One region of the Oceanobacter sp. 4_MG-2023 genome, then DNA from elsewhere that is predicted to be linked to it. Evidence: predicted binding sites of a transcription regulator. Region 1 holds the regulator's gene; each other region holds the start of a gene.

Evidence for each region. The regulator sigma-54, encoded in region 1, starts transcription at its own class of promoters, with help from an activator protein. The targets are predictions, from matches to a motif close to TGGCACNNNNNTTGCTNT.
Region 2: a site for sigma-54 is predicted at 4,346-4,363, ahead of Q8W24_RS11550 (putative urea ABC transporter substrate-binding protein). Genes of this name have one in related genera too.
Region 3: a site for sigma-54 is predicted at 2,804-2,821, ahead of feaR (transcriptional regulator FeaR). Genes of this name have one in related genera too.
Region 4: a site for sigma-54 is predicted at 2,598-2,615, ahead of glnT (type III glutamate--ammonia ligase). Genes of this name have one in related genera too.

The regions. Positions count from the first base shown of each region.
Region 1 covers NZ_JAUYVV010000010.1:74,881-82,213, forward strand. The annotation lists gene Q8W24_RS09260 (calcium/sodium antiporter) at 1-259, shown strand, start outside; gene Q8W24_RS09265 (KpsF/GutQ family sugar-phosphate isomerase) at 262-1,233, shown strand; gene lptC (LPS export ABC transporter periplasmic protein LptC) at 1,233-1,796, shown strand; gene lptA (lipopolysaccharide transport periplasmic protein LptA) at 1,786-2,322, shown strand; gene lptB (LPS export ABC transporter ATP-binding protein) at 2,319-3,044, shown strand; gene Q8W24_RS09285 (RNA polymerase factor sigma-54) at 3,173-4,663, shown strand; gene hpf (ribosome hibernation-promoting factor, HPF/YfiA family) at 4,714-5,016, shown strand; gene ptsN (PTS IIA-like nitrogen regulatory protein PtsN) at 5,020-5,478, shown strand; gene rapZ (RNase adapter RapZ) at 5,503-6,375, shown strand; gene Q8W24_RS09305 (HPr family phosphocarrier protein) at 6,414-6,683, shown strand; gene mgtE (magnesium transporter) at 6,900-7,333, shown strand, end outside.
Region 2 covers NZ_JAUYVV010000015.1:35,455-42,787, forward strand. The annotation lists gene Q8W24_RS11530 (urea amidolyase associated protein UAAP2) at 1-609, opposite strand, end outside; gene Q8W24_RS11535 (urea amidolyase associated protein UAAP1) at 613-1,329, opposite strand; gene Q8W24_RS11540 (ABC transporter ATP-binding protein) at 1,346-2,167, opposite strand; gene Q8W24_RS11545 (ABC transporter permease) at 2,164-2,982, opposite strand; gene Q8W24_RS11550 (putative urea ABC transporter substrate-binding protein) at 3,071-4,123, opposite strand; guanidine-I (ykkC/yxkD leader) riboswitch at 4,186-4,296, opposite strand; gene Q8W24_RS11555 (YgiQ family radical SAM protein) at 4,833-7,154, opposite strand.
Region 3 covers NZ_JAUYVV010000002.1:102,408-109,740, reverse strand. The annotation lists gene Q8W24_RS02190 (GMC family oxidoreductase) at 1-1,107, shown strand, start outside; gene Q8W24_RS02185 (aldehyde dehydrogenase family protein) at 1,100-2,599, shown strand; gene feaR (transcriptional regulator FeaR) at 2,861-3,808, shown strand; gene Q8W24_RS02175 (alpha-hydroxy acid oxidase) at 4,058-5,242, opposite strand; gene Q8W24_RS02170 (dienelactone hydrolase family protein) at 5,275-6,261, opposite strand; gene Q8W24_RS02165 (OprD family outer membrane porin) at 6,319-7,333, opposite strand, start outside.
Region 4 covers NZ_JAUYVV010000017.1:49,562-56,894, forward strand. The annotation lists gene Q8W24_RS12385 (protein glxC) at 1-73, opposite strand, end outside; gene Q8W24_RS12390 (glutamine amidotransferase family protein) at 112-1,008, opposite strand; gene glnT (type III glutamate--ammonia ligase) at 1,172-2,521, opposite strand; gene Q8W24_RS12400 (XRE family transcriptional regulator) at 2,821-3,411, shown strand; gene Q8W24_RS12405 (metallophosphoesterase) at 3,587-5,524, opposite strand; gene Q8W24_RS12410 (LysR family transcriptional regulator) at 5,714-6,616, opposite strand; gene Q8W24_RS12415 (amidase) at 6,738-7,333, opposite strand, start outside.

The DNA of each region.
Region 1 (7,333 bases):
CATCGGTAACGTGATTGGCTCCAACATTTTCAACCTGCTCGCGGTAATGCCAGTGCCTGGCCTGATCGCTACCGTAGCGGTCGAGCCGATGGCTCTGCATCGCGATCTGCCTGTTATGCTGTCATTAACGCTGGCATTGCTGGTGCTGTTTGTACTCAATCGCCGCAGTGGCGTGATGGGACGATTCAGTGGCAGCCTGTTAGGACTGAGTTACCTTGGCTACCTGGCCACTCTGTTTGTAATGACAAGTAATGGATAACAATGAACACTGAATTTGATTTCCTGTCGTCGGCGCTACGTACCATAGAACTGGAACAACGTGCGATTCGTAACCTGTCCCCCATGCTGGACAACAATTTCAAAACTGCTTGTCAGCTGATGCTGTCCTGCAAAGGCCGGGTTGTTGTGTCAGGCATGGGCAAATCCGGCCATATTGGTCGCAAAATTGCGGCTACACTGGCCAGTACAGGAACCCCGGCATTTTTTGTCCACCCTGGCGAAGCCAGCCATGGGGATATGGGGATGATCACATCCGTCGATGTGGTGATTGCCCTGAGTAACTCCGGCGAAACCGCCGAAGTAACCAGCTTGTTGCCCCTGTTGAAGCGCCTGGCAGTGCCCCTGATCAGTATCACCGGCAACCCGCAATCCACCCTGGGCCTTGCCTCGGCCGCTCATTTGAACGCCAGTGTGGATTCTGAAGCCTGTCCGCTGGGCCTGGCGCCTACCTCATCAACCACCAGTGCCCTGGTACTGGGAGACGCCCTGGCAATTGCGTTACTGGAAGCCCGTGGGTTCACGGCAGAGGACTTCGCCTTTTCCCACCCCGGTGGCAGCCTGGGTCGACGCTTGTTATTAAAAGTCGAAGACATCATGCATAGCGGCCGGGAAATCCCGGTCGTCAGGCCCGAATCCAGCCTGTCACGCTCCCTGTTGGAAATGACCACCAAGGGTCTCGGTATGACCACCGTACAAACGGCAGCGGGTGAATTGGTGGGTATTTTCACCGATGGCGACCTGCGCCGTACCATTGATCATGGTGTCGATATCCACTCCGCCCTGATTTCAGACCTGATGACCCGCCAGGCCAAAACCATCATCCCGGGTATGCTGGCTGCCGAAGCGTTAAAAATCATGGAAGACGGCAAGATCAATGCCCTGGTCGTTACCGACGGTCAGAATATTTGTGGTGTTGTCACCATGCACGACTTGCTGCGTGCTGGAGTTATCTGATGCGCAAGCGCTATGTGCTGCTGGTCTTGGCAGTGGCCGTTGGCCTCGCCTTGCTGGCGGTAGAGCGCTATACCACTGAGCTGGTCACGGCAGCAACGCCGGTGACCAGTCTTGAACCGAATTATTACGGCAAACAATTACAACACCGTCGTTACGATGCGGATGGCCAGCTACAACAGATGTTATCGGCCGATGGCTCTCGCCATATTCCGTCATTATCGGAAACCCGGCTGGAAAACCCGGTGATTACGACACAAACAGACCCGCAGCAACACTGGCAAGTCAGCGCTCAATCAGGCCGCATTATGGATACCGACAGCCAGGTTGAACTCAGCCAGCAGGTGGAAGTACGCTCTCTGGCCACGGCAGCAGAAAACGCTGATACATTCAGCATCACCACCAGCCTGTTGCTTTACCAGCCCGCATCAGCCACCGCTTCAACCTCTGAACCTGTCATCATTCGTCATGGCAATAACATCACCCATGCAACTGGTATGACGCTGGATATCAAGCGCCAACATCTCGACCTTCAAGCACACGTGAGTACCCGGTATGTACAATAAACTGACCGCCCTGCTGTTTTTTGGCAGTGTCTTGGCGACCACGGTCGAGGCTTTGCCTGAAGACTGGCAACAAGAAATGATCATCGAATCCGACCGCGCCGAACTCGATCGCAAGACCGGTATGGTCGTCTACGAAGGCGATGTCGTACTGAAGCAAGGCACACTGACCATCGAGTCCGATCGTCTGACACTGATACTGGATGGCAAGGCGCTCAAGCAAGCGATTGCCGAAGGTCAACCGGCTCGCTACCAGCAACAGGTCAGCAGCGACAAACCGATCACCAGAGCGACGGCCAAACGTATTGATTTTTACGCCGACCGCAAGGAAATTGCCTTCAAGGGAGACGCCGCCTTGCGTCAGGAAAACAACCTATTCAGTGGCGAATTGATCCGTTATGACATTGAACAGGAAACCGTCTCAGCCAGTGGCTCAGAAACATCCGGCAGTGGCACTGGCGGCGCTGACGACAACCAGCGTATTCAAGTGATTATCCAACCCCAGCCCAACACGGACGTACAACCATGAAAACGCTCAAGGCTGAACATCTAGCCAAAAGCTATAACGGCCGCGAAGTCGTCAAGGACGTTTCCCTGGCGGTCAGCAGCGGACAGATTGTCGGCTTGCTGGGCCCTAACGGCGCAGGTAAAACCACTTGTTTCTATATGATTGTCAACTTGGTACAGGCCGACAAGGGGCGTGTCAGTATCGATGACGACGATATCAGCCATCTGCCCATGCACGGCCGCGCCCAGAAAGGCATTGGCTACTTGCCACAAGAAGCGTCGATCTTCCGCAAACTCAGCGTCGAAGACAATATCATGGCCATCATGGAAACCCGGTCAGACCTGAACAAACCCCAACGTCAGCAACAGCTGGAACAGCTACTGGATGAATTTCACATTCAGCACATTCGTACCAGCCTCGGCATGGCCCTGTCTGGTGGCGAACGACGACGGGTCGAAATAGCCCGCGCCCTGGCCGCCGAACCCTCCTTTATTTTGCTGGATGAACCCTTTGCCGGTGTTGATCCGATCTCGGTCGCTGACATTATGGATATCATTCGTCAACTCAAGGCACGTGGCATCGGCGTACTGATTACTGACCACAACGTCCGCGAAACTCTCGCAATTTGTGAAAAAGCCTATATCGTAGGCGGTGGACACATAATTGCCGAAGGCAGCGCTGATGATGTACTCGCCAACGAACAGGTTCGGGCTATCTACCTTGGTCATGACTTCCATCTTTGAATCTTATCGGCTTGCAGGGCTATGATGCCCAGCGCTGTTTCATTCGCCACCATGAAAAGCATTCCCTGTCTCACAGGCTGGCGTATAATGCACAGACCATGCCGACAACCGATGAATAATAACGCTGTATGAAAGCATCGCTTCAGTTAAAAATGGGTCAGCAGCTGACCATGACCCCTCAGCTGCAACAGGCAATTCGACTGCTGCAATTGTCTACCCTCGATCTGCAACAGGAAATCCAGGAAGCCCTGGACTCCAACCCCATGCTGGAATTCGAAGAGTCCGAGCACGACGACTTTCCGGATGCACAGCAAACCAATGCAGATCAGGAAAGGGAAGTCACCGCAACAGCGGCCACGACCGATGCCGACACCCAGGAACTGGGTGAGCAATGGTCTGATGACAAGATGCCAGATGATCTGCCAGTCGATAGCAACTGGGATGATACGTTCCAGACCACGGCCGGGGTTTCCTCAGGCTCTGGCCCGGTTGGCGATGACGACTTTGATTATGACTCCCGTCATGCCACCACAGACGACCTGCAAGATCATCTTGAATGGCAGCTGAACCTGACTCCCATGAGTGACACCGATCGCGAGATCGCCACCATGCTGATCGACGGGGTTGATGACGATGGCTATCTGCACACCACCATCGACGACATACTCGGTTCAATTGACCCGGAACTGGGTGTTGAAGAAGATGAAATCCAGGCCGTCCTCAAACGCTTGCAACAGTTTGACCCCGCCGGTGTTTTTGCCCGCGACCTGCGTGAATGCCTGATTCTTCAGCTCAACCAGCTACCTGCCGAAACACCCTGGCTGGCAGAAGCCAAATTGGTGATCGGCGACTACATCGCCCTGCTGGGCAGTAAAGATTACCCCACCCTGATGCGCAAAACCCGGCTCAAGGAAGAAGACCTCAAAGCCGTCCTGCGTCTGGTTAAAGAACTCAACCCCAAGCCGGGCGCTGATATCAGCTCCGAGCAGTCAGAATACGTCGTACCGGACGTGATTGTTCGTAATATCCGTGATGAATGGCGTGTTGAGCTTAACCCGGATATCGCCCCCAAGCTGCGCGTCAACTCCGACTACGCCTCACTGGTGCGACGTTCCGACAGCAGTGCCGACAACGCCTTCCTCAAAGACCATTTGCAAGAAGCGCGCTGGTTTATCAAAAGCCTGCAAAGCCGCAACGAAACCCTGCTGAAAGTCGCCACCAAAATTGTCGAGTACCAAATCGACTTCTTTGAACAGGGTGAAGAAGCCATGAAACCTCTGGTATTGCATGATATTGCCGATGCCGTTGGTATGCATGAATCAACCATTTCACGGGTCACTACGCAAAAATTCATGCACACTCCTCGTGGTATTTTCGAGCTGAAGTATTTCTTCTCCAGCCACGTCAGTACTGACGCCGGTGGCGAATGTTCATCCACCGCCATTCGCGCCATGATCAAAAAACTGATCAGCGAAGAAAATCCGCGTAAACCCCTGAGTGATAACAAAATTGCCATTGTGCTGGGCGACAAGGGCATTCAGGTTGCACGCCGCACGGTGGCCAAATACCGTGAAGCCATGATGATTCCGCCTTCCAATGAGCGGAAACAATTGATCTGATCGATAGCGTCGATCTCTGTTCGATACAAGCGAGCGATAAGGAGCCGTTTATGAGCATCAATATCAGTGGACACCATGTTGAAGTGACCGAAGCCATGGAAGCATACGTCAAGGAAAAACTGGTTCGTCTTGAGCGTCATGTCGACCCGATTACTTCTGGCCAGATCACACTGACCCTGGAAAAAGGCCGACAACAGGCAGAAGCCACCCTGCATGCCAGTGGTGCTGACTTTCACGCCACCTCAACTCACGACGATATGTATGCCGCCATTGATCTGCTGGCCGACAAACTGGACCGTCAACTCCTGAAACACAAAGAAAAACTGATTGCCCGACAGCACGGGCAAGGTTGACCTATGAGCATTGCGATTGCCGATATTCTACTGCCAGAATGCACCCGTACCGACGTCGCCATTACCAGCAAAAAAAAATTGCTGGAGTTTCTTGCCGGACTGATTGCCGAAAAAGTTGACGGCAGCAGTTCGGACGAAGTGTTTGAACGCCTGCTTGGACGTGAACGTCTGGGCAGTACTGGCATTGGTGAAGGCATCGCAATCCCCCATTGTCGTTTACGGCAATGCGAACAAGCCGTCGGCGTGTTACTTCACTTGCAAGAGGCCATCGATTTTGATGCCATTGACCATCAACCGGTTGACCTCGTATTTGCTTTATTAGTCCCTGAAGAAGCAACGGACGATCATCTGCAAATTCTCGCCACACTGGCGCAAAATTTCAGTCAGAATGATTACCGTCAGCAATTGCGTAGTGCCAGCAGCGATCAGGAACTGTACCAACGAGCGTTGGCCAACCACTAACCAGACCAATACGGAGACCGCATCATGCGCCTGGTTGTGATCAGTGGCCGCTCTGGCTCAGGCAAGTCCAGCGCTTTGGCCGTGCTCGAAGATCTCGGTTTTTATTGCATCGACAACCTGCCGGTTGATCTGTTGCCCGCACTGGCGGATTTACCCTACAGCGCCGAAAAACGCGCCAATGTCGCTGTCAGTGTCGATGTGCGTAATTTGCCCGACGCCATGGAACAGCTGACCCAGGTACTGACCTGCTTACCCGGACAGTATCGCCAGGTCGATATTGTATTTCTGGATGCCACCGAAGAAGTCCTGCTACAACGCTTCAGCTCCACCCGTCGCAAACACCCCCTCACCAATGACAATATCTCATTGGCAGAAGCCATCGAGCGCGAAACCGAATTGCTCGAACCTGTTGCCAACCTGGCTGACTTGACGCTGGATACCACCCGCATGTCAGTCCATGAGCTGCGCAGCCTGATCAAGATGCGAGTAGCCGAGAAAGTCACCCCGGATATGGCCATTCTGTTCCAGTCCTTTGGCTTCAAGCAGGGGATTCCTCTGGATGCCGATTTTGTATTTGATGTCCGCAACCTGCCCAACCCCTACTGGCAACATGAATTACGTCCTCTGACCGGACAGGATCAGGCGATTATCGATTTTTTATCCAGCCAGCCGGAAGTCACCGAACTGTTTGATGACATCCGTACTTACCTGTTGCGCTGGTTACCCCGTTTTGCCGAAAATAACCGCAGCTACCTGACCATTGCCATTGGCTGCACTGGCGGTCAACATCGCTCAGTGTATTTATCAGAACGCCTGACTGCAGCCTTCAAACAAGAATTTGGCAATGTACAGGTACGTCACCGCGAGCTCAGGTCTGCTGCCCATCACAGCCACTGATGCTTATTACCCACAATCCAATCGTTTCGGGAGCCTGGATGGTTAACACGCAAATCACCATCATCAACAAGCTGGGTTTACACGCACGGGCAGCCGCCAAACTGGTATCAACCGCGGCCAGCTACGGCGCAACCATCAAGGTGGGTTATCCAAACCGCATGGTCGATGCCAAAAGTATCATGGCCGTAATGATGCTCGCCGCCAGCAAGGGTACCGATCTTTATATCGAAGCAGAGGGCCAGGATGCCCAGGCAGCACTGGACGCACTCTGCGACCTGATCAATCGTCGCTTTGATGAGGGTGAATAAAAACACCTGACAGCCGTTCGATAGCCGACTTGTTCTTGTCTCCAACAACGGCGGTCAACGACCGCCATATCCCCCAAAACACCTTCTCCAACAATCAAAGTTTCCTATAAAATCAAATCACTAGCGATATCAATGCGAGTAGTTTCAGTATTCCCCGGATAGCCACACTCGGTGATTCAGGCTAGAATCAATCATTCACTCCGTACCGGGGCTTCCATGGCAGAACTCAGCGAAAAGGCCAGATCCAAACTCAACAGCCTGAACGAAGCGCTCGAGTCCGGTGCCATGGCACGCGTACGCCGGATCATCAACTCCGGCCTGGCCCCTGTTGATGTCGCCCACCTGATCGAATCCTCCCCGCCCAAAGCCCGGAAAGTCATCTGGGAGCTGGTCGACAAAGGCATCGAAGGTGAGGTACTGCAATACCTGTCGATCGATATCCAGAGTCAGTTCCTCAGCGACATGAGCGCAGAGCAGGTGGTCGATGCCACCGCTGACCTCGATTCCGATGACATCGCCGATATGCTCCAGCAACTTCCTGAGCAAGTGACCCAGGAAATTCTGAGCTCGATGGACCACCAGGATCGCGCCCGGGTTGAGGCCATTCTGGGCTACCCGGAAGACAGTGCCGGTGGTCTGATGAACACCGA
Region 2 (7,333 bases), on a different contig from region 1:
TGGGTTGTAACCATTACAAGGGTTATTTAATTGCGGACAGTTCGAAATCAGTATCACTATGTCCATCTGAGCTTTCATTTCCACATACTTTCCAGCACCAGAAATGCCATCTTCAAACGTTAAACCACCCTCTTCCGTAACAGGCACATTCATAAAGAAATTGATATTGTGGCTGATGTCGCGTTTCGATAAGCCATACTCTGGATTTTCCGCAATCGCCAACATCCAGCTATCACGACAGGCGTGCATACAACGCTTTTCTAGGTCATAACGTATGGTGTTACTTTCTGTTGCACAGGCACCACCTAAGGTGTCATGTCGACCACAAGTATCTGCTTCAATGGTGATCATTACGTTATTTTCGTTGGTACGAAGCTCTGATCCAGCGGTCAAATAAACATTCCCTTGTTCACGAATAGTGTCAGTTGCACTATAACGCTCAGACGGTTTATTGGCGTTGTAAAAAAGTGTGTCCGCTGCTTGGTTACCTTCCAGGTCAACGATACGAAAATAACTGCCTGATTTGATAGTAGCAATAAAATAATCGCCCGCTTCAATATGAAAAATTTGGCTTGCTTCATTGGTATTTAATACGCTTTCTTTGATCATGGATTAACCCTCATAGCCAAGATAATAAAGTTCGTTGTTCGCAAAACCTCGTTCATTTTCTGGGCGAGAAATTTTGCAAAAATCGTCTGCTTCAACTGGCGCTGCTTTTTCTAATAGAATTGAAACTGGCTTTTTCGGATAGGTCGTTGCTTGACTCAAAGGATGAGCACAAGTGTGCAGCATAACCAAAGTATCCATTTCAAAACGCAAAGTGATACGACTACCCGCTGGGCTGTTGTCTTCTACTAAACGCATATTACCGTCAGCATCTGTGACAACTTTGCTAAACAAATTTAAGTTCGCAGTACTGTCCGCTTGAGTTAATCCGTATTTTGCCATCTCGACTAATAAAGCATCCGTACCATTTTGCAGCCATTCATTATGATCTTTTTGATAATCACGCTTACCCCATTTCGCTTCCACATGAGAGGCATGGCTGTTTCCGCTCACAGTTTCATGCCAACCTACTGAATCTTCGATGATGGAAGCGAAAATACGCCCCATATCGGAATACAGACAATGACCTTTTGTTAGCTTGAAAGTATGTTGTCCTTTCAATGTATCTGGCGCGTTATAACGCTCTAGCAAGTTCTCAGGGTTGTAAAAAACCATGCCAACATTGGCACCGCCTTCCACATCTGTTAGCGTCATTTGCATACCGCGACGCACTTTCAAAGACCAATGACTGGCCGCTGGAATAATAGTTTTGTAATTTTTCATTGCTTTTCCTTTTCAACTAATTACCAGTCATCAAACTGGCGCTTGGATCTACAGGATGAAGTCGGTCATCAATTTCCTCATAAAGGTCTTTTGAACCATGACCAAGCGGTAAATCGTAAGTAATGGAAGCCCCATAAGCATTTGGAGAATGCGGATCGTGGCGCACCTTATCGAATACCCAAAGTCTTGAGCCTAGATAAAACCCTTCTTTTAAGTCATGAGTCACCATAAAAACGGTTAGATTGTGCTCTCGCCATAGTTCCAACACTAAAGCGTGCATATCGGCTCGGATACCAGGATCAAGGGCACCAAACGGTTCATCAAGTAATAGAATTCTTGGTTTACATATAAGCGCTTGGGCAATAGCAAGGCGCTGCCTCATACCGCCAGACAGTTCATCGGGATAACGATGTAACGCATGATCTAAACCGACTTTTTCTAACATTTCTGTTGCTTCTTGCTTCGCTTGGCTCTTTTCTTTACCGAACAAGTAGCCCGTTAAAGAAGACTTTTGAAAACCTTTAGCAGCGATCACATTTTCCAAAACGGTCATATGAGGAAACACAGAATATTGCTGAAATACGATGCCACGATCTGGACCTGGCTCATTAGGTATCGATTTTCCATCCATCAACAACTCACCTGAACTTGGATCTTCAATACCTAAAATCATTTTCAAAAACGTACTTTTACCGCAACCAGACGCGCCGACTAAAGTAATAAACTCACCTTCTTGAACCGTCACATCAACGCGTTCGAGAATGACATCTTTTCCGTATTTTTTACCGATTTTCTTTGCTTGAATAATCGGATTAATCTGAGTATTAATTTGGCTCATGATTTCGCCTCCTGACTCCAAGGAAAGAGTTTTTTATTCACTAGTCCCAGTAAGTAATCAAACAAAAATGCCAATAAAGTAATCCACGCCACATAAGGTAAAATGACATCCATAGATAAGTAACGTCGTACTAAGAAAATTCGATAACCTAAGCCGTCCGTTGACGCGATGGCTTCAGCAGCAATCAAAAACAGCCAACCAGATCCTAATGACAAACGCACCGCATCGATCAATTTCGGCATCACTTGTGGCAATAGAACACGGATTAAAATTTGGAGAGTACTCGCACCTAACGTTTGCGCTTTCACCAGCTGTTCGCTGGGAATCTCTTGTGTTCTTCGCTGAATATCCCGGGCGATAAAGGGCGTTATCCCCACGGCAATCAGAACAACTTTAGACATTTCCCCTAATCCCACTACGATGAATAAAATCGGTAAGAGAGCCAGAGGTGGTACTAACGAAATCACAGTTAAAAGAGGAGAAAAACCAGCAGAGACTAGAGGTAAAGCCCCTGTTAACAGGCCTACCAGCAAACCGATTACCGCCGCTATCGCAACACCTGACGCCAGGCGAATCAAACTGCTTAATGTGTCTTTCCAGAAAATGAGCTCCCCAGTTCGTTTACTGGGCTCAAATGCCATTCTGTACATGGCATCTCCCATTTGACTGAACGCTGGTAACAATTTGTCATTGGAATTAACCGCCAACCTTGCTTCCGATCCCATCATATAAACGATGATTAAAAGAAGAAAAGGAAGCAAACCCAGCAAAATCCCACGGGTTCGAGTCGGCTTATAATTGATCAGTTTTTTCATGCTATTACTCCTCAGTGTTTCCCACTTACCATTGGCGCTATTACCGTAACGCCAATGGTCGTACTGGAAATAGATCATGAGCTAATGCTTATAACTGACCGTTTTTGGCCATTTCCATATAAGTAGGATCAAAGCGAAGTTTTATATAGCTTGGGTCACCGAAAACACCTGCAGGGGTTTCAATACCAATCACGCCGGCACCGGGTGCACCATCGCCTAGCAAGCCATGTTCAAAAGAGAACTCAGCGACGTTTTGCATTGTCGCGATAAGTTTTTCACTATTGGTTAGAGATAAAGCCGCTTCGGGTGTGTAGAACATCTCTGTGCTTGCTAACTGTGCATCATAACCAGCAAGATCCGTTTCAGAGGCTTCTGCCATGAAAGTACGTGTATCGATTGCTACTTTATCGCTGCCACTCATTAACTCCATGATTTCATACCAAGCGCCCACTAAAGCTTTACCTAGATTAGGATTCGCGTTTAGCGTGTCAGTATTGATCACCAATAGGTCAATAATTTCGCCTGGGATTTGAGAGGAATCAAACACCTTGTTGCTATTAGGCTGAGCTAGGATTTCACTTACTAGAGGGTTCCAAGTCACAACAGCCGTAATATCGTCAGTACCATAAACAGAAACCATGTCAGCATCAGATGTGTTAACAACATTCACATCCGCTTCTTTTAAACCAACTGTGTCTAATCCACGAGCCAATAAGTAGTGAGACACACTTAATTCAACAAGGTTAACTATTTGACCTTCGATGTCTGCAAGAGAGGTTTTATCTTTTAGAATGATGGCGTCATTGCCGTTGGAGAAATCACCTACGATTAACGCCGTGCTGTCCACACCACCTGCAGCAGGAATCGTCAATGCGTCCATGTTTGTCATGGTACAAGCATCGAACTGGCCTGTGGTGTATTGGTTGATAGATTCAACGTAGTCGTTGATTTGCACGACATCAATATCGATACCGTATTTGTCGCCCCATTTTTCGACGATACCTTCTTGAGCGCCATATGCCCAAGGCATCCAACCGACATAAATAGACCAACAAACTTTAAAAGAATCCGCCGCCATGGTATTGGCAGAAACAAGAAGGGAAAATAGTAGAACGGTTACTTTTTTTGAGCAGTATTTCATTAGAAGTCACCTTTTCAGTTTTAAAGTTACACATGGAGTACCCTTGGCAATAACGCCATGCGGTCTCCCGGGCTTTTATCCCGCCGTGTAACCCTGAAACATCAAGGTCGAAAGCTCTCGGACCAGTCTTCACTAAACTTTTCAGCCTAGCCGGAACCCTAGCTTTCTATTGAATTCTAAATTGTCTTGTCCGATATCACCAAAGATACTAACAAAAAAATTCAAGCATATAGTGTGCCAAATCAAAAACCACTTTAAAAACAAAGTGTTAGATTTTAATCATATCTATTTCACTCTACTCAAAGACAAGTATTGCTCTAAAATAGAGCAATACTGATAAGCATTGCTCTATTTAGGGTCTACTTGTAGTGGTCAACTAATCCCGGACAGTGTTTTGAGTTTTTCCTCAGCCTGCAACGGGCGAAATGCCACCATTGAATGCGTGAGATCGCTGTCGGTTGTAATAGCCCATCAAGTAGCTCCCGACATCTTTCTGGTCATCCGGCACCTCATTTATGGCGGCGATCTCACCACCTACGTGGTGTCCCGAATCATGGGACCACTACATACCACCCCGAATCGTAGGGACGCCCTCCATGGCTGCCCCAATATCTACTCCAATACCCGCTCCAATACCCAATCTGACAAACACAAACGGCACTGGTATGGCCACGGACGGCGCTGTTCCCTACCGTTCTGTCGCCATCGGTTATTTCAGTTTACGCACGCGTTTGGCAAATGGTGCCTTGCCTGCGCTGCCTTTTCCTGCGCCAGCGGCCTTGCCACTGACCACGCCTTTGGCTTTTTTCGCTGCAGCGCCTTGAGAGCGGGCTTTGTTATTGCCGCTGTCGGCTTTTTGCGCAACCGGTGCTTTGGCAGCCTTGCCTTGCACACCACGTCCTTTGGCGTGGTAGCCAGGACGCTGGCGGCTACCGGAGGGAGCATCTTCGGCGGGGATCAAGGCATCCGGGCCTTTACCAATCAGGTCATGGCGTCCCATACGTTTGAGTTCTTCACGCAGCATCGGCCAGTTTCGTTCGTCGTGGTAACGCAAGAAGGCTTTTTGCAAACGACGCTGTTCAATGTCGCGGGGAATGGTCATTTTGGCGGTTTTGTAGCTCATCCGTTGCAACGGGTTACGTTCGGAGTGGTACATGGCCGTGGCCAGTGACATCGGTGATGGATAAAAAGTCTGCACCTGATCAACACGCATTTTCTGGCTTTTAAGCCAGCGCGCCAGGTTCATCATGTCTGAGTTTTCGGTGCCTGGATGGGCGGCAATAAAATACGGCACCAGATATTGCTCTTTACCGGCTTCTTTCGAGAACTTGTCGAACATGCGTTTGAAGTTGTCGTAGGTGCCCATCCCCGGTTTCATCATTTTGGTGAGGACGTTTTTTTCCGTATGTTCCGGGGCAATTTTTAACAAGCCACCCACGTGGTGGGTCACCAGTTCACGTACATATTCCGGGTCTTCTACCGCCAGGTCGTAACGCAAGCCAGAGGCAATGGCGATACGTTTGACGCCGGGCAAGGCCCGCGCAGCACGATACAACTCGGTGGTCGGTTTATGGCTGGTTTTGAGGTTTTTACAAATACCGGGATACACACACGACAGTCGACGACAGTTTTTCAGGATCGTCTCGCTTTTGCAGTTGAGCATATACATGTTGGCGGTTGGGCCGCCCAGGTCGGAGATGGTGCCTGTGAACCCTGGTACCTTGTCACGGATTTCTTCAATCTCGTGAATAATGCTTTCCTGCGACCGACTCTGAATAATGCGGCCTTCGTGCTCGGTAATCGAGCAGAAGGTACAGCCGCCAAAACAGCCACGCATGATGTTCACCGAAAACCGGATCATGTCGTAAGCCGGAATACGGGCATCACCATACGCCGGATGTGGAATGCGCTGATACGGCAATGCAAAGACGGCGTCCATTTCGTCGGTTTCCAGTGGAATGGGCGGTGGGTTGACCCACACTTCCTGGGTACCGTGTTTTTGCATCAGCGGGTGCGCGTTATAGGGGTTGGATTCCTGGTGTAACACCCGTGAGGCATGGGCATACAGGGCGCTGTCGTTGCGTACCTTGTCGAATGAGGGCAAGCGAATATAGGTGCGGCTGTTGTCGTGTTCGACCTTGCGCTGCAATGGCATCGGGACAATTTTGACCGGCATGATATCGGTGTCGGCATCGGCCCCTGCTTCCAGCGCTTGCTGGTCGGAAGCACAGCTGTCGCTGTTGGCTTCTTTCATTTCATAGGGGTTGGCAATAACGTCGATTTTCCCCGGCCAGTCGATGCGGGTTGAGTCGATTTCAGTCCAGCCTTGTGGCGCGGCATCACGCAAAATGGCGGTACCACGCAGGTCGATAATATCCTTGATATCGCGCCCTTCGGCCAGTTTGTGGGTTAGATCCACCAATGCCCGTTCAGCGTTGCCGTACAGCAGGATATCCGCTCCGGAATCGATCAATACCGACCGCCGTACCTGATCGCTCCAGTAATCGTACTGGGCAATCCGGCGCAGGCTGGCTTCGATTCCGCCAATCACAATCGGAATATCCTTGTACACTTCACGGATTTTCTGCGAATAGACAATTACGGCCCGATCCGGGCGCTTGCCCGGTTCACCGCCGGGCGTGTAAGCGTCTTCCGAACGTACCTTGAGATCCGCTGTGTAGCGGTTGATCATCGAGTCCATATTGCCCGCTGATACCCCAAAGTAGAAATTGGGTTGGCCAAGGCAGGTAAAGGCATCGGGATCGTTCCAGTCTGGCTGACAAATCAGGCCGACGCGGAAGCCCTGGCTCTCCAGCAGCCGTCCGATGACGGCCATCCCGAAACTGGGATGATCGACATAGGCATCACCACACACCACAATAATGTCACAACTGTCCCAGCCCAGCTGATCCATTTCCTCTCGCGTCGTTGGCAAAAACGGTGCGGTGCCGAAACACTCGGCCCAATAGGGAAAATGCGAAAACAGGTGTGGCACCTCGGTCGTGACCGGCTGCTGGTTGGACTGCGACATAAAATTCAAGCTCTTGTATACACGGACTGGCGGACGCCAAAGATTGGCTATTCTCCCAAAATTCGGCCCAAGACTGAAGAATAACCCAGTCAAATAGTCGGAAATTGGCGGTAATATCCCTATTAATTAACACCTGACCGCCTCAGCCGTGCAAAAGACCAGTATCTGATCACAAAAGC
Region 3 (7,333 bases), on a different contig from region 1:
CGCCAAAGCACCTCACAAACCTACCTGAAAAGCGTCAAGGACAACCCGCGGCTCAAGGTCGAAACCCACGCACTGGTCCACAAGGTTAACCTGACCAACAGCGTGATTGGCAACCGCGCCAGCGGTGTGACCTACTCAATCAAGGGTGGCGCGGCACAAACAGCAAATGCCAAAAAAGAAGTGATTATCAGCGCCGGTGCGTTTGGCAGCCCTAAAATCCTGATGCTCTCTGGCATTGGCCCCAACGAAAACCTCAGCAAGGTCGGTATCAAAACCGAGGTGGAATTGCCGGTTGGCAAGAACTTCCACGACCACCAGCACATGTCGATCAATGCCACCACCAAAGATCCGATTTCTATCTATGAAGAAGACAAGGGGCCTTCTGCCATCAAGCACATGCTGCAGTGGCTCTGGACCCGCTCTGGCTTGATGACGTCCAACATTCTGGAAGGTGGCGCGTTTATCGACTCCGAAGGCGTAGGTCGCCCGGATGTGCAATTCCACTTTTTGCCACTGCTCGACAACTTCGATAACACACCCGGAGAAAAACCAGAAGCCGAAGCCCATGGTGTCTCTATCAAGGTGGGTCATCTGCGCTCCAAATCCCGGGGCGAAGTACGCCTTGCCAGCAGTAACCCCAGCGATCTGGTCGAGATTGACGCCCAGGTGTTATCGCACCCGGACGATCTGAAAAATCAGGTTCGCGCCGTCAAGGTCGCACTAAAAGCCATGGAACAACCGGCACTCAAGCGCCTGATCAAACGCGTGATCGAACCCGACAACATTGCCATTGACGACGACAAGGGGCTTGAAAACTTTGTCCGCAAAAACATCAAGACGGTCTATCACCCAGGGGGTACCTGCAAGCTGGGCACCAACCCGCAAGACGCCGTTGTCGATCTGGAACTGCGTGTTCACGGCGTTCCCAACTTACGTGTGATCGATATGTCGATTTGCCCGCAAGTGCCCAGCGGCAACACCAACGCCGTTGCCATGATGATAGGTGAACGTGGTGCCGATCTGATTCTGAACCCCGGCCAGATCCTTGCCACGACCACCAGCCAGCTCACTACTCCAAGTACAAAAAAGGAACCCGCCCATGTCTGATATTCAACTGCTGCCAGAAACCCTCGCCTTTCTGGAACGTCAACACGGACAGTTCATCGATGGTAGCGCCGTGGCGCCTGCCGCCGGTACAGAAGTCATTGATATTACCAACCCGGCAACCGAGCAGGTTATTGGCCAAGTCACCAGCGCCTCGACCGACCAGCTGAACCAGGCGGTCGACAATGCCAAGGCCTGTTTCAAAAGCACCTGGGCCAACTTCAATCCCTACGCTCGCGGCCAGCTATTGAACAAACTGGCTGATCTGATCGAAGCCAATGCCGAACAGATTGCGCAGCTGGAAACCTTGTCCAGTGGTAAATCAATCAACCTGTCACGGATGTTTGAAGCCCAGCAAAGCGCCATTTTCCTGCGTTATTACGCTGGCTGGACCACCAAAATCACTGGCGACACGCTACAACCTTCGTTCCCGTCCATGGCCGGAGAGCAGTACAGCGCCTTTACCCGACGCGAACCCATCGGAGTGGTAGCCGCCATTGTGCCGTGGAACTTCCCGCTGATGATTGCCGTCTGGAAACTCGGCGCGGCGCTGGCCTGTGGTTGCACCGTGGTGTTGAAACCCAGTGAATTTACGCCACTCACCTGTCTGCGTCTGGCCGAACTGGCCAAAGAAGCGGGCTTGCCGGATGGCACGCTGAACGTGATTAATGGCAAAGGGGATGTTGGTGCGCAGCTGATCCAACACCCGGATATCGCCAAGGTGTCCTTTACCGGTTCGGTACCAACGGGCAAAAAAGTGAATCTGACAGCAGCAGCCGACCTGACCCGTTGCACCCTGGAACTGGGGGGCAAAAACACCGCCGCGCTATTAAAAGATGCGGATATCGACCGTGCAGTCGGTGGTTTGCTGCAAACCGGCTACATTCACCAGGGCCAGGTTTGTGCTGCGCCAGAACGTGTGTACGTCCACGCCTCGCGACTGGATGAACTGACCGCCAAACTCGGTGGCGCACTCAGTGCGGCACCGATGGGATCACCCCTGGATGAACAAGTGGTTTTTGGCCCGATTTCCAACAAGCCACAATACGAAAAAGTATGTCATTACCTCGACATCGCCAACCAGGAAAGCCGCATTCTGACCGGTGGCAAGGCGGTACCAGGGCCGGTCAATGGCAAGGGGTATTTTGTTCAGCCCACCATTGTGCAAGTCAATAGCGCCAACGACACCCTGATGCAGGAAGAAACCTTCGGGCCTATCCTCAGCTTTATGGCGTATGAAGAAGAAGATGAACTGATCAGTCTGATCAACAACACCCCTTACGGCCTCGGCACCAGCTTGTGGACCAACAATCTGTCGGCCACCATGCGTATGATTCCACAAATTGAGTCCGGCACTGTCTGGGTCAATCTGCATACCATGGTGGACCCTGCGGTGCCTTTTGGTGGCGTCAAACACTCCGGTATTGGCCGTGAATTTGGCAGTGCGTTTATCGATGAGTACACAGAAACCAAATCGGTCATTATGGCGTATTAAGTTCTGATCCCGGTGCTGGTCTCTCCCATGATTCCCTGTCAGGCGCAGATGAGACCAACACCGGCCTGCGCGCCCATACTGTCCATGCTTATACCTTCCGCGCCATATCTGCCCCCTGATCCAGCCTCCCGGCTTGCCAGACAGCTGCCTGCAGAAGTCGCTGTTTTCATTTCCTGTAGCCACTGTCTCGGGTTTTGAGCAGACTGGTTCAATTCTTGCTTTTTTAATTGAATATTCAAGTTTTAAGAAGTGAGATTTTGCATGCATCCACAGTCTGACCTCGCGCATTGGGAATCTTCTGTACACGCAATTTGCGGCAATTTTTCGACCCACCCCCAGCGCCATATTCCTTTTTGGGGCAGTATCCAACTAAGCAATCTCGGCGGACTTGAAGTCGCCCATATAGAAACCAACGCCCATCGCGTTGAACGCGGCTATAAAGCCACCCAGGACGATCGCTACTGCTTTTTGATCCTGCAGACCGGGGGCGTCATGGGGTTCAGCGCCTGCAACGGTGAAGAGCTGGCCCTGAAGCCTGGAGAAATCGTTCTGATTGACTCTTCCTGGCGCTTCAACATGCTGCCACAAGGGCTGATCCAGCAAACGTCGGTGCATTTGCCACGCACACTGGTGCAGAACCTTTTACCGGGCAAACAGCCCTTTCACAAGCTGTCCTCCAACGGCATCAGCACACAAATGTTACGCAATATGATGCAGCAATTACGTTACTCAAATACTCATTTTGGTGCAGCAGACAGCGAAGGTATGGCGTTACAACAGGCGCTGGCCTCCTTGCTGCAACCGGCACTAAACCTGCACGAACAAGCCCCTTCATCTTTGCGGGCACTGGCGGAACAGCATATTGTACGGCTCCTGCAAGATCATCGTTTGTCACCGGAACGGCTGGCCGATGAAATGCATATTTCCCGCCGCACCCTCTACCGGCTGTTTGAGTCCGAGGGTCAAAGTATTGCCCACCGCATCCTGACCTTGCGACTCGACCGCTGCAGCGCCGAACTGGAATGGCCTGGCAACGATGCCCTGTCGATCACGGATATTGCCTTCAAATGGGGGTTTTCAGATGTGTCGCAGTTTTCACGTGCTTTCAAGCGGGAACGCGGCATCTCGCCACGGGAATATCGGCAACTGTCACTGCAAGCCGCCAATATCGCTCAGGACACCAGCAGCCATGCGCCCGAGTTTTTTTAGCGGGCATGCTTGCGTCTTAACGCAGGGGTATCCCGCGATGCTTCCTGATAACAAGGCAGCCGGAAAAAGCCGGTAAAACCAATAAAAAAAACCAACCAAATGGCACCAATAAGCAGTATTGCTGTTGCAGTCATAACCTATGCTTCTCTGTTTTTTTATTATGGCTCCAGTCTGGCACAGACGTTCCCTACCGGTATGGCAAGACGCCATGTTTACGCCCGGCAAGGGTCGGATGGCTCAGATTGTCCTTTACTGCGAATCACCTTGTGCCAGTAACCAGCGACGATCCAGAGACGTAATGCCCCGGCATCCCATCAGGTTCAGCGATCGCCCGAGTTCTTCCTGAACAATCGTCAAGACCCGATCCACCCCGGCACCCCCATAAGCTGCCACGCCATACAAGGTGGTACGAGCCAGCAAAACGCCTTCAGCCCCTAACGCCAGCGCTTTGATAATATCGGTGCCACGCCGTACCCCACCGTCCAGCAACAGACTGATACGACCATCAACAACCGGTGCAATACGCGCCAGAGCGTCCAGACTGCTGCTTGCCCCATCAAGCTGGCGGCCACCATGATTGCTGACGACCACCCCATCCAGACCGAGGCTGATTGCCATCCGCGCATCGTCTGGATGCAGCACGCCTTTCAGAATCATCTTGCCGGGCCAGTTGGCACGAATCGCCGCCAACCGCTGCCAGTCCAGTCGGGTATCCAGTTGCTCGGCGATAAACTGCATGGCACCCAATGCCGTGCGCTCACCATCCGGCAAATAGGCATTCAGATTACCCATGGTCGGCAGGCCTGCGGGCACCATCACCCGCCACAACCAGCCAGGACGGGTCAAGACATTCAGCTTGTTGGCCAGGGTCAGCTGGCGTGGCGAAGCAAAATTGCGCCGGTCCCACTCACGATTACCAACCACCAGGGCATCACTGGTTACCACCAGCGTTGAGCATCCGGCTTTTAAGGCCCGCTGGAGCAAATCCTGCTCCAGCGATGGGTCTTTCAAGGCATAAAGTTGAAACCAGAGATCGGCATCCGGGACCTGCTGGCGAACCTGCTCCAGGGAGGCGTTGGCAACCGTACTGAGCGTAAAGGGCACGCCATGCGCAGTGGCTGCACGCGCCAGTTCGACATCCGCATTGGGCCACAACATGCCGTTAAAACCACTGGGGCCAATGGCCAGCGGCAGCTGGCTGGCCGAGCCAACCAGTGAGCCAGCCAATATGGGCGGGTCATTCGGAACCAATGTTTTACTGTGCAAACGGTACTGCTGAAAAGCACTCCGGTTACATTGCAAAGTGCTTTCGTCTTCCGCGCCACCTTGCAGATATTCCCAGGCAAAACCAGGCAGCCGATGGCGGGCTACATGGGCCATTTCGGCCACACTGAGAATACGTTGCGGATCATAACCGCGGTAATACCGTCGCATGGTCGGCTTCCTGTCTGGTCTGGCCGGGGCGACTAGTGAGTCGCCACCCGTACTGCAGGCACCGGCTCTTCAAGATCGAAGACCTGCGTGAAAAATTGCGGAAGCTTCAGCCGTACATCGCTGGCAGCAGCAGGGTTATAAACCCACGGCCCCGATGGCTGGACACACTCATCGCCCATGCGGAACATCCGGCCCGTTGCCTGATTCAGCAAGATGCCCTTGATGCCCTCCCGAATCGTGCAATCCCGTAATGAGCGTTCCAGGCCACTACGAACCTTTTCAGAGTGGACCAGGTCGAACGCATGTCCGGCATCCGGATAGCTGGTAATCTGGATATTGGCTCCGGTACTGGCGCTGCGACTGACGTAATCACGGCACTGGTCGACCGCATTCACCTGATCATTGGCACCGTGGTAAATCCGGATTGGTGCCTGTATCAGCTTGTCATCTTCACGATATTGAAAACTGCAATCAGGATAAAACGCCGCAATGGCAGCAAACGACAAGCCCGCCTGTCCGTACAAGGATTGCATCCGTTCCATGCCTGCGTACAGGGTCGCCTGCCCGGACTGCGTAAAGCCAATCAGTCCGATACGTTTGGGGTCAATACCCGGATATTTTGCCAGCTGTGCCAGCGCCGCGTAGGCATCCCGAATCAGCGCCATCCGCCGCAGACTGCTGGTGGATTCAATCCGGCCGTTGGTACTGTCGACCATGAAGGTGCCGATACCCCGTTGATTCAGTAACTCAACCCAGTCTTGCAGTTCGTAGGTATAGCCACTGGCACCGTACAGCAGGATCACCACCGGATTGTTGTCACCTGGTGGCAGTCTTAAAGCACCGACGATACCGGCCTGCTCGCCGCCCTTGCCCCGCAACAATTGCTGGTCGGACATGGTCACGGTCGTAAACGTTATGACATGAGAAGAAACTGCCGCCCGGACGCTGGTCGCATACAACACCAAACATCCCAGCAGCGTGATAGCCAGGCTCAGTCGCCTTGTTATTGATATAGCCATAGTGGTTCGCCACTGCCGGACTGTCTGTGGCAATCACAGCCAGCCCGGCATCAAGGCTCAGAAGTTAACAGTATAGGTAGTGGTTACCCGATACTCATCGTATCCAGCGGCAAAGCTGCGATCGATAAAGATACCGCGTACATCAAACGTCAGTCCTTTGAATGCACCTTCCTGCAGGCTGTAGGTCACGTACAGGTTTTTCTCGGTTTCATTTTCATCCGTCAAATCGCCCACATCAATGTCCGTACCCTTGATCATACGGGCGAACACTTTCAGGCCTGGCAAGGTGTCTTTGGCGTTATACATGTACACCAAACCAAGGGATTTTTCGTCTGGACGAACAAACGCCAGATTTGACCACTGCACCAGATAAGGCTGCGGGATATAACCATTCAGGGTTGGGAAGAACTTGTCGTTGTTCATCTTCTGATAGTTAATCATCACCGCGTGATTACCCATGCTCAACGACTCACGTACACCAAATGCCTGGGTATCGTATTCGCCATTGCGGGCTTCACCGTCATCGCTGACGCGGAACAAACGCACGTCGGTGCGCGAACCCACATCGCCGAAGCGGGTTTTGTAGGTCAGGCCAGCGTACTGTTGCTTGTAGTAGTCGTTCAACGTCCCCAGAAAGTAGGTCACGTTCAACGCTTTGTTAACGTCATAGCTGGCACCAAAAAAGTCCAGGCCATCGGAACGTTCTTCATCGTTACCAAAGAAAATGGACATGCCTTCCTTGTCGGACGACTCACGGGTTACCACAGACCAGTAACGACCAGCGGTCAACGTCAGTCCGTCAATCTCCCTGGACTGCAGCATCGCACCTTCATAGATGGTATCCAGCTGACGGCTGGTGTCATCCCAGGCGATCGGCAGATGCGGACGATGATCACCAATAGTCAGTTCGCTTTTGGAGTATTTGGCCTTGAACGTGGCACCGGTACGACCATAAGTGTCTGGTGCTTCACCGTCAGCGTGGATAGGCACAGAACCATCGTCACCATCGGCACTCATGATATAGGCCAACTGGGAAGACGCATCCAGACCCACCTGAATGGTAGTGTCGGTG
Region 4 (7,333 bases), on a different contig from region 1:
ATTCAACCGCCTGTTCATGCAGCGCCTGATTGATATCGCGCAGCGAGGTGGTGGCCAGATCAAATGTTTTCATATGAGATTCCTCGTATTTGCCGTTGGCAGCTCGCGTGCTCAGGCACGTTCCCAGACATAAATTTTGGCCGCTTCCGGCTCCCAGACCTTGGCGTTCTCGATGCCAGGCAGTGTCGTCAGTGCCTGATACTCAGACGCCATGGCAACGTAGTCTTCGGTCTCGGCCAGGACGGCAGGCTTGCAAGCGATCGGATCGCGGGTAACCGCAAAACCGTTACGTGTTCCGATGGTGAAGGTGAAGAAACCATCAAGATCCTTCATCGCGTTTTCCAGCGCCTGATTGAGGGTGTCGCCCAGTTGCAGGCGGCGCGTCAGATAGCCAGCGGCCACTTCCGAGTCGTTTTCAGTTTCAAAGCGGATACCTTCACGCTCCAGTTCCAGACGCAGACGGTTGTGGTTAGACAGCGATCCGTTGTGTACCAGACACAAATCTTCACCGGTTGAGAACGGGTGCGAACCAGCCATGGTGACGGCAGATTCAGTTGCCATACGGGTGTGCCCGATGATGTGTGTACCCTTCATGCCTTTCAGGTTGAAGGTTTCGGTAATCACTTCCGGCAGACCCACTTCTTTCAGAATTTCGATCGAATGACCGGCGCTGAGGATCAGCACTTCCGGTGCGTGTTGCTCAACAAAGGCAGTCGCAGTGGCGGCATCCGTGTGCATCTTGAAGACAGCAACCGTAGCATTCTGGAACCAGCTGACTTCAGCATTCAGTTCTGCACGAGCGGCTTCAGCCAGCGCTTCCCAGTCGTAATTGACATCTTCGTGACGCAGGGTCAACTTGATGCCATCGGCGACTTCGTCACCGTAAATAGCAAAGCCGGCACTGTCCGGACCACGATCGGTCATCGCGATCAGCATGGGTTCAAACAGGGCACCGAGCTGGCTCTCCAGCGCCGGATTTTTCAGATACAGACCTACGATTCCACACATCGCGCTATCCTCGTTAATTCACAGTCGTTTGTTCGTTTGATTCGCTTCGTTATGCCTGTTGCAGCACAAGCGAAGCCGTTCCGCTGCTGCCAAACACAGCAGCGGCACATAAAAATGGGGTATAACGGCTGGTGCGCCCCAGGCGCACCGAGCTAGTTCAGGCTCAGAAGAATTCGCCGTAGCGCTGTACTTCCCAGTCGGAAACGTGGCGACAGTAGTCGATCCACTCTTCGCGTTTGAGGCGGACAAACTCAGCCATCACTTCTTTGCCGATGGCATCCGTCAGCACCGTGTCTTTTTCCAGTTCATCAATGGCTTCGCCCAGGGTTTGCGGCAGGATTTCGACGCCTTCAGCTTTGCGTTCTGCTTCGCTCAGGGCATACATATTGATGTTTTTCGGATCACCGGCTTCCAGCTCACGTTCGATTCCGTCCATACCCGCAGCAATCAGTGCCGCGTGTACCAGGTACGGGTTACAACCTGAATCTGGCAGGCGGAATTCCAGGCGGCCGTAAGGCACACGAACCATGGCGGAACGGTTGTTGTCGCCGTAGCAGATATACGCTGGTGCCCAGGTTGAACCGGAAGCCGATCCACCAACAACCAGACGCTTGTAAGAGTTCACGGTAGGAGCGGCGATAGCACACAACGCCTTGGCGTGATGCAGCAGGCCAGCGGTGAAGTGGTAAGCCATTTTCGACAGACCCATGCCGTGCTTGTCGCTGTCATCACCAAACAGGTTCTTGCCGCTTTCATCACAAATCGACAGATGGAAATGCATGCCGTTACCGGTGCGGTCTGCTGATGGTTTTGGCATAAAGGAACAGACCATGCCAAGGTCGTTGGCAATTTCACCGGCCGCCATACGGACGAAGGTAAAACGGTCAGCCGAAGTCAGTGCGTCGCTGTAGGTGTAGTTGATTTCGAACTGGCCATTGGCGTCTTCATGGTCGATCTGATACACGTCCATGCCAACCGCTTGCAGGCTCTCAACCAGGGTTTCCAGAAATTCACGTGAACGCGACAGGCCCTTGTAGTCGTAGCACGGCTTGGTCAGCGTATCGGTATCATCCACTGGGCCGAGAGAACCGTCGGCGTTACGTTTGAACAGGTAGAACTCAGGCTCCAGACCCGTGTTCAGAGTCCAGCCTTTGTCATCCAGACGCTTGAGCTGGTTTTTCAGTACCACGCGGCTGTCGTGGGAGTACGGCGCGTTGTTCACGTAACCGTCACAGGCAATACGGGCATACCCTGGCTGCCAGGGTACGGTGGTCAGGCTGGCCAGGTCACCACGTGCCAGGAAATCCGGGCCATGTGGTTCCATGCCCATTCCCCAGACAGCAAAGCCGGCAAAACCAGCCCCTTTTTCAACAACGTCCATCAAGCAATTGGCGGGCACAGACTTGGTCTTGGCCACACCGTGGATATCAACAAACTGGGCCAGAACGTATCGAATATCATTTTCCGACATGAAAGCTTCGATTTCGGCGGCGGATGGGGTCGCGGACAACATACACTTGCTCCTGATTCCGAGGTCAGCTTCTCGCCGAACCTTTGTTTCTCTTTGGGAAAATTACTTTCCTAAAGTGAATGCAACCCCTATGCCACATAATTTCCCAAGGGGAATATTTTTTTCATATTGAACCGAAAGCCCCGATTTACCTATAGTTAGTTAATAAATTTTCCCACAGAGAAACCCGTCTGGTTCGTCGATCAGGGCTGAATAGACTGAAATAAAGCACCACTAGAGTGCGTCCATTCATTCTTACGCACCAAGAGGGTTCATCTACAGCACCGGTGGAGCATCAGGACATGGAAGAAAACGACACACGTTTTAATCTGGACCAGTACATTGCCATGAAAGTCAAAAAGGCCAGATTGGAAGAAGGCCTGAAAATTACCGATGTGGCGCGAATTTCTGGCATCAGCCAGGGTATGGTCAGCAAAATCGAGAACGCCCAAGTCTCCACCAGCCTGGAAACCCTCAGCCGCCTGTGCACCGCCATCGGCTTGCCTATCTCCAAACTGTTCAGCGATTACGACCGCCCGGACGGCGGCGCACACTTCACACCGTCTGGCGAAGGTCTGGAAGTTGTTCGCCGTGGCACCGACAAAGGCCACACCTACCAGCTACTAACCTATCAGCGGGGTGGCAAACGTAACTTTGAACCCTTCCTGATTACCATGGATGATCTGTCGGAGGTGTTCCCGACCTTCTCCCACCCCGGCGAAGAATTTATTTACCTGCTAAAAGGACAGCTGGTGTACCGCCACGGCAACCACTTGTATGAAATGGGCCCCGGCGACAGCCTGACCTTTGATGCGGAAACGCCTCACGGCCCCGAGAAACTGATCGAAGTACCGCTGCAGCTGCTATCGATTATTAACTACGTCGAAGAGTAAAGACCGGCTCCCCTCTCAAGCGTCACCCTGAACCTGATTCAGGAGCCAGACGGTTGCGAGTCCGAGCCGGTGGATTCCGGGCACGCCCGGAAAGACATGACAAAACAGAAGAGATATTCCAGATCAGCCCAGGATTACCGCACGCGTGGCGGGTAATCCTGTACAGCCAGAATACTTAACGAGACACCAGCGCCAGTTCAGCATCGCTGTTCAGTACCGTCCACCACTGATTACCATCGGCATCGTAACCGACCAAAGGCTCTCCAGAGCAGGCGGCATCACGGGCGGGTGCCGTGACGGCGTAGCTCTCCAGCCACAATCCCTGGTAAATACAGTCAGCCGATGTCAATGCTTCCCAGCCGGTATCGGTTTTGCTCGCCAGCACAACGTCGTCGCCCGACAGCGAGTCCGTCGCGGTCATTGCTACGCCATAGCTATCCGCCACTGCAGTGCCCATGTCCCAGCTCTGGGTTGCGGTAGCCGGCAAGACCACAGCACTTTTTGCGGCACCAGACGGTGATGACAGATCCAGACCCGCATCGGCTTCGATGTCTTTCTCGGCACCGTAGGCACTTTGGTATATGCCGGTCTGGTTCTGAGTGCCGCTGACAATCAGGATATCGGAGCGGGTGTCAGAGGTTTTCTCTGTCCAGCTGAGCGTGACGTGTTCTTTCAGGTCAATGGTGGTGCCAGGGATCAGCAGCAGGTTTTCTTCTTCATCCGGAATCGCCCGGGCGGCGCTGTTAAGGTTGGGTGTCCAGCTTTCGTGGTACACATACATCCACTGGTAGGCCAGACGAGTCAGATCCATCAGGGTTTCTGCGCGACTGAAGCCCGGGGTGTATTCCATATCGCGGGTACGGGTGTCGGTGCGGTTAAAGGTGTCGTTGGAACCACCAATCAGTTGCGCCACGGTGCCGTCATCCGCAATACAGATATCGCTCAGGTAGTCGGTCTGGAACACCAGGACCGGGCGGGTATCTTCTGGCACAGACGTCGGGTAAATCACGTTGTCACAGCGGTTGGTAGTACGACTGAAACCATCCAGCATTTTCCAGTCGGCACTGAAAGCCTGGTCGGCGTCGTTGCTGCTGGCGGTATGCTCGGAATAGTAGGACTGGTAGTCCACCCGGTCGTTGTCGAATGCCAGCCAGCTGGAGTTAACGTCAAAGCCGGTGGCACCGTTGCTCAGTGTGTTGTTCTTCTGCGAGATCACCATCTGGATCAGCTCACGTTCGCCATAGCGGTATTCGTAACCCTTGTACGAAGCATTACCGGCCATGATCTGGGTGTAGGCATTCATGCGGTAGTTTCCACCTTCCGGGGTGGAACCGGATGAGGTGGTGGTCAAGGCGGTTTGGGCGGTAATCAGGGAGCGCTGGTACTGATGTTCGTGTCCCTGAACATAAATCACATCGTGCTGGGAGAAGTAGTCCCGGATGTCTTCCTGAACGCTGTAAACCCAGTCGTCGTCTTTGGTGCCTTCCACGATTTGTTCACGGGTCTGGCCGTATTTAGCGCCGACCAGACCGTCGTGGCTGGCAACAACAATGTGATCGACCTGATCTTCGTTGGATTCGATCACGTCCTGAATCCACGAGAAGGCAATTGGCAGGTTGTAGTACGCCAGGCCCACGATCAGTACGTTTTCACGGATCACGTAGTAGTTGATCCATTCAAAGCCTGGCATATGGACGGCGTCTTCCGGGATGTAATCCCGCATGGTTTTGATCCACTCTACGGTATAGGCGTAGCTGGTTTCGTGGTTGCCCATCACTGGCAGGAATTCGATACCCTGATCTTTATAAGACTCCGCCACAGATGTCCATTCTGCCCATTCAACGGTGGTGCCCTTGTCGGTCAGGTCACCCAGTGCAATCACCATATCCACACCGGCATCGGCCTGGTGCGACAAGACTTCGCGCATCGGGTGCATGGCCACGTGAGACTGGCCTTCGCTATCGCTACCACCTTGAGTATCGGGCAACAGGCCTATTTTATAGGGCTGGTATGCACTTTCCGATGGTGACGAGTTGTCATCGTCTGACCCACAAGCAACGAGACCACTGGCAGTGACTGCCGCGATGGCCACCGATAAAACGGAACGGGTCATACTCTGATAACGCATCTTGCTACCTCTCTGATCATTCTGATAATAATTTTCGGAGAGGCAGTATCAGCAGGGAACAAGACAGATTGCTGACACTTGCAGTAATAATTCATGACAATATTTTACAGTTTGCCAGGAACTTGGAATAAGGCAGGCTGCGCCTGGTCTCCTGATGCCGTCCGAGTGGTGACTTCAGTCACCCTGCCCCAGCACCTCGACCAACACGTTCACCAGCGCCTGGGCTGCCACCGACAGTTCGTGGCCTTTTTTCACCAGAATGCCCACTTCCCGGCCAATGGTTGGATCTTGCAGCGGCACACACACCGCCCCCATTTCCTCCATTTGTTGCCGACACAAGGAAGGCACGGCGCTGACTCCCAGACCACAGGCCACCATGCGGCCAACCGTGGCCAGCTGATGGGCATCGTAAGCAACATTTAATGCCATGCCCTGTGCTGCCAGACGACTTTCCAACATCAGGCGCACAATCGACGGCCGTTGCAGGGCAATAAAGTCTTCCAGCAGCAAACGCGCCCAGGACAGCCGTCCAGCTACCGGCAGGGATCTCAGAATGGTTGAATCCGGCGGCAAGACCGCCACCAGTTCGTCATCAAACAGAGGTAAAAAAACCAGATCGGGCGCACCTTCCGGGCTTAACGACACCCCGACTTCTATACGGCCGGAGCGCACCATGCTGACGACCTGCTCCGCCACCACGTCATGTACTTCGACACGGATATCGGCAAAGCGCTGACGATACACTTTGAGTGCATTCGGCAGCAGGCTGGCGGCAAAAGACGGCATTGCCGCGACCGCGACCTGGCCCAGTTGCAGGGCAAAACGTTTTTGTAACTGTTCTTCGGCGTTATCCCAATCGGCCATCAACCGCTGGGCAATCGGCAGTAACGCCTGACCTTCCGGTGTTAATGCGACAGAACGGGTAGTACGGCTAAGCAAACGCCCACCCAACGACTCTTCGAGGCTCTTGATCGCCAGACTCAATGCCGGTTGCGACAGATGCACCAGGGTGCTGGCTTCGGCAAAGCTGAGGGTGCGGGCAACGGCGAGAAAAGCACGTAGCTGTTTTGCGGTCATGGCAGTCCTCCGACGGTATGGCACCATCATAACCGCCGCCGCTATCGTGCTGCTATCCGCCAATCGATGGGCACTGGCAAACCATCACCAGACCCATCCATCGCCAAGCAGACAGGCACAATCAGTTCATGATGTTCTGCTCAACCCAGGCGGCGACCTGCAGCAAGGCATCATCCTGGCGGGCACGACCGACCAGTTGCAGGCCCAGAGGCAAGTGATCGCCATCGGTTTCACCCGGTATCGAAATCACGGGGAATCCCATGGCCTGCCAAGGGCGACTCATATGTGGCGCACCGGTCTTATCAAGACCCAACGGCGCCACGCCAGGCGCGGCCGGGGCCAGAATGGCATCGGCTTCCGCACAGGTTGACCACAGCCAGTGACGGCTGGTCTCAACCGCATCCAGCGAAGCCAGATAATCTTCACGCGGCATCGCCAGACCATCCTTGATCAGTGCCTGCAATGGCTGACTGAGCAACTCGGCTTGTTGTGACTCCATCACCAGGTTACGACACACTTCCCAGGCCATGATCCGGCTGTGATGCATCACCATTTGTTGCAGCAGGGTTCCTGCTTCCAGCCAGGTCACTTCAACCCCGGCCGCTTGCAAGCGCTCGGCCACCTGCTGCAAGGCGGTGTTCATATCGGCGTCGGTGTCACCCACATTGTCGCCGGCACACATCACTATCCGGCGCGGTTTGACGGCGGCGGGTAATT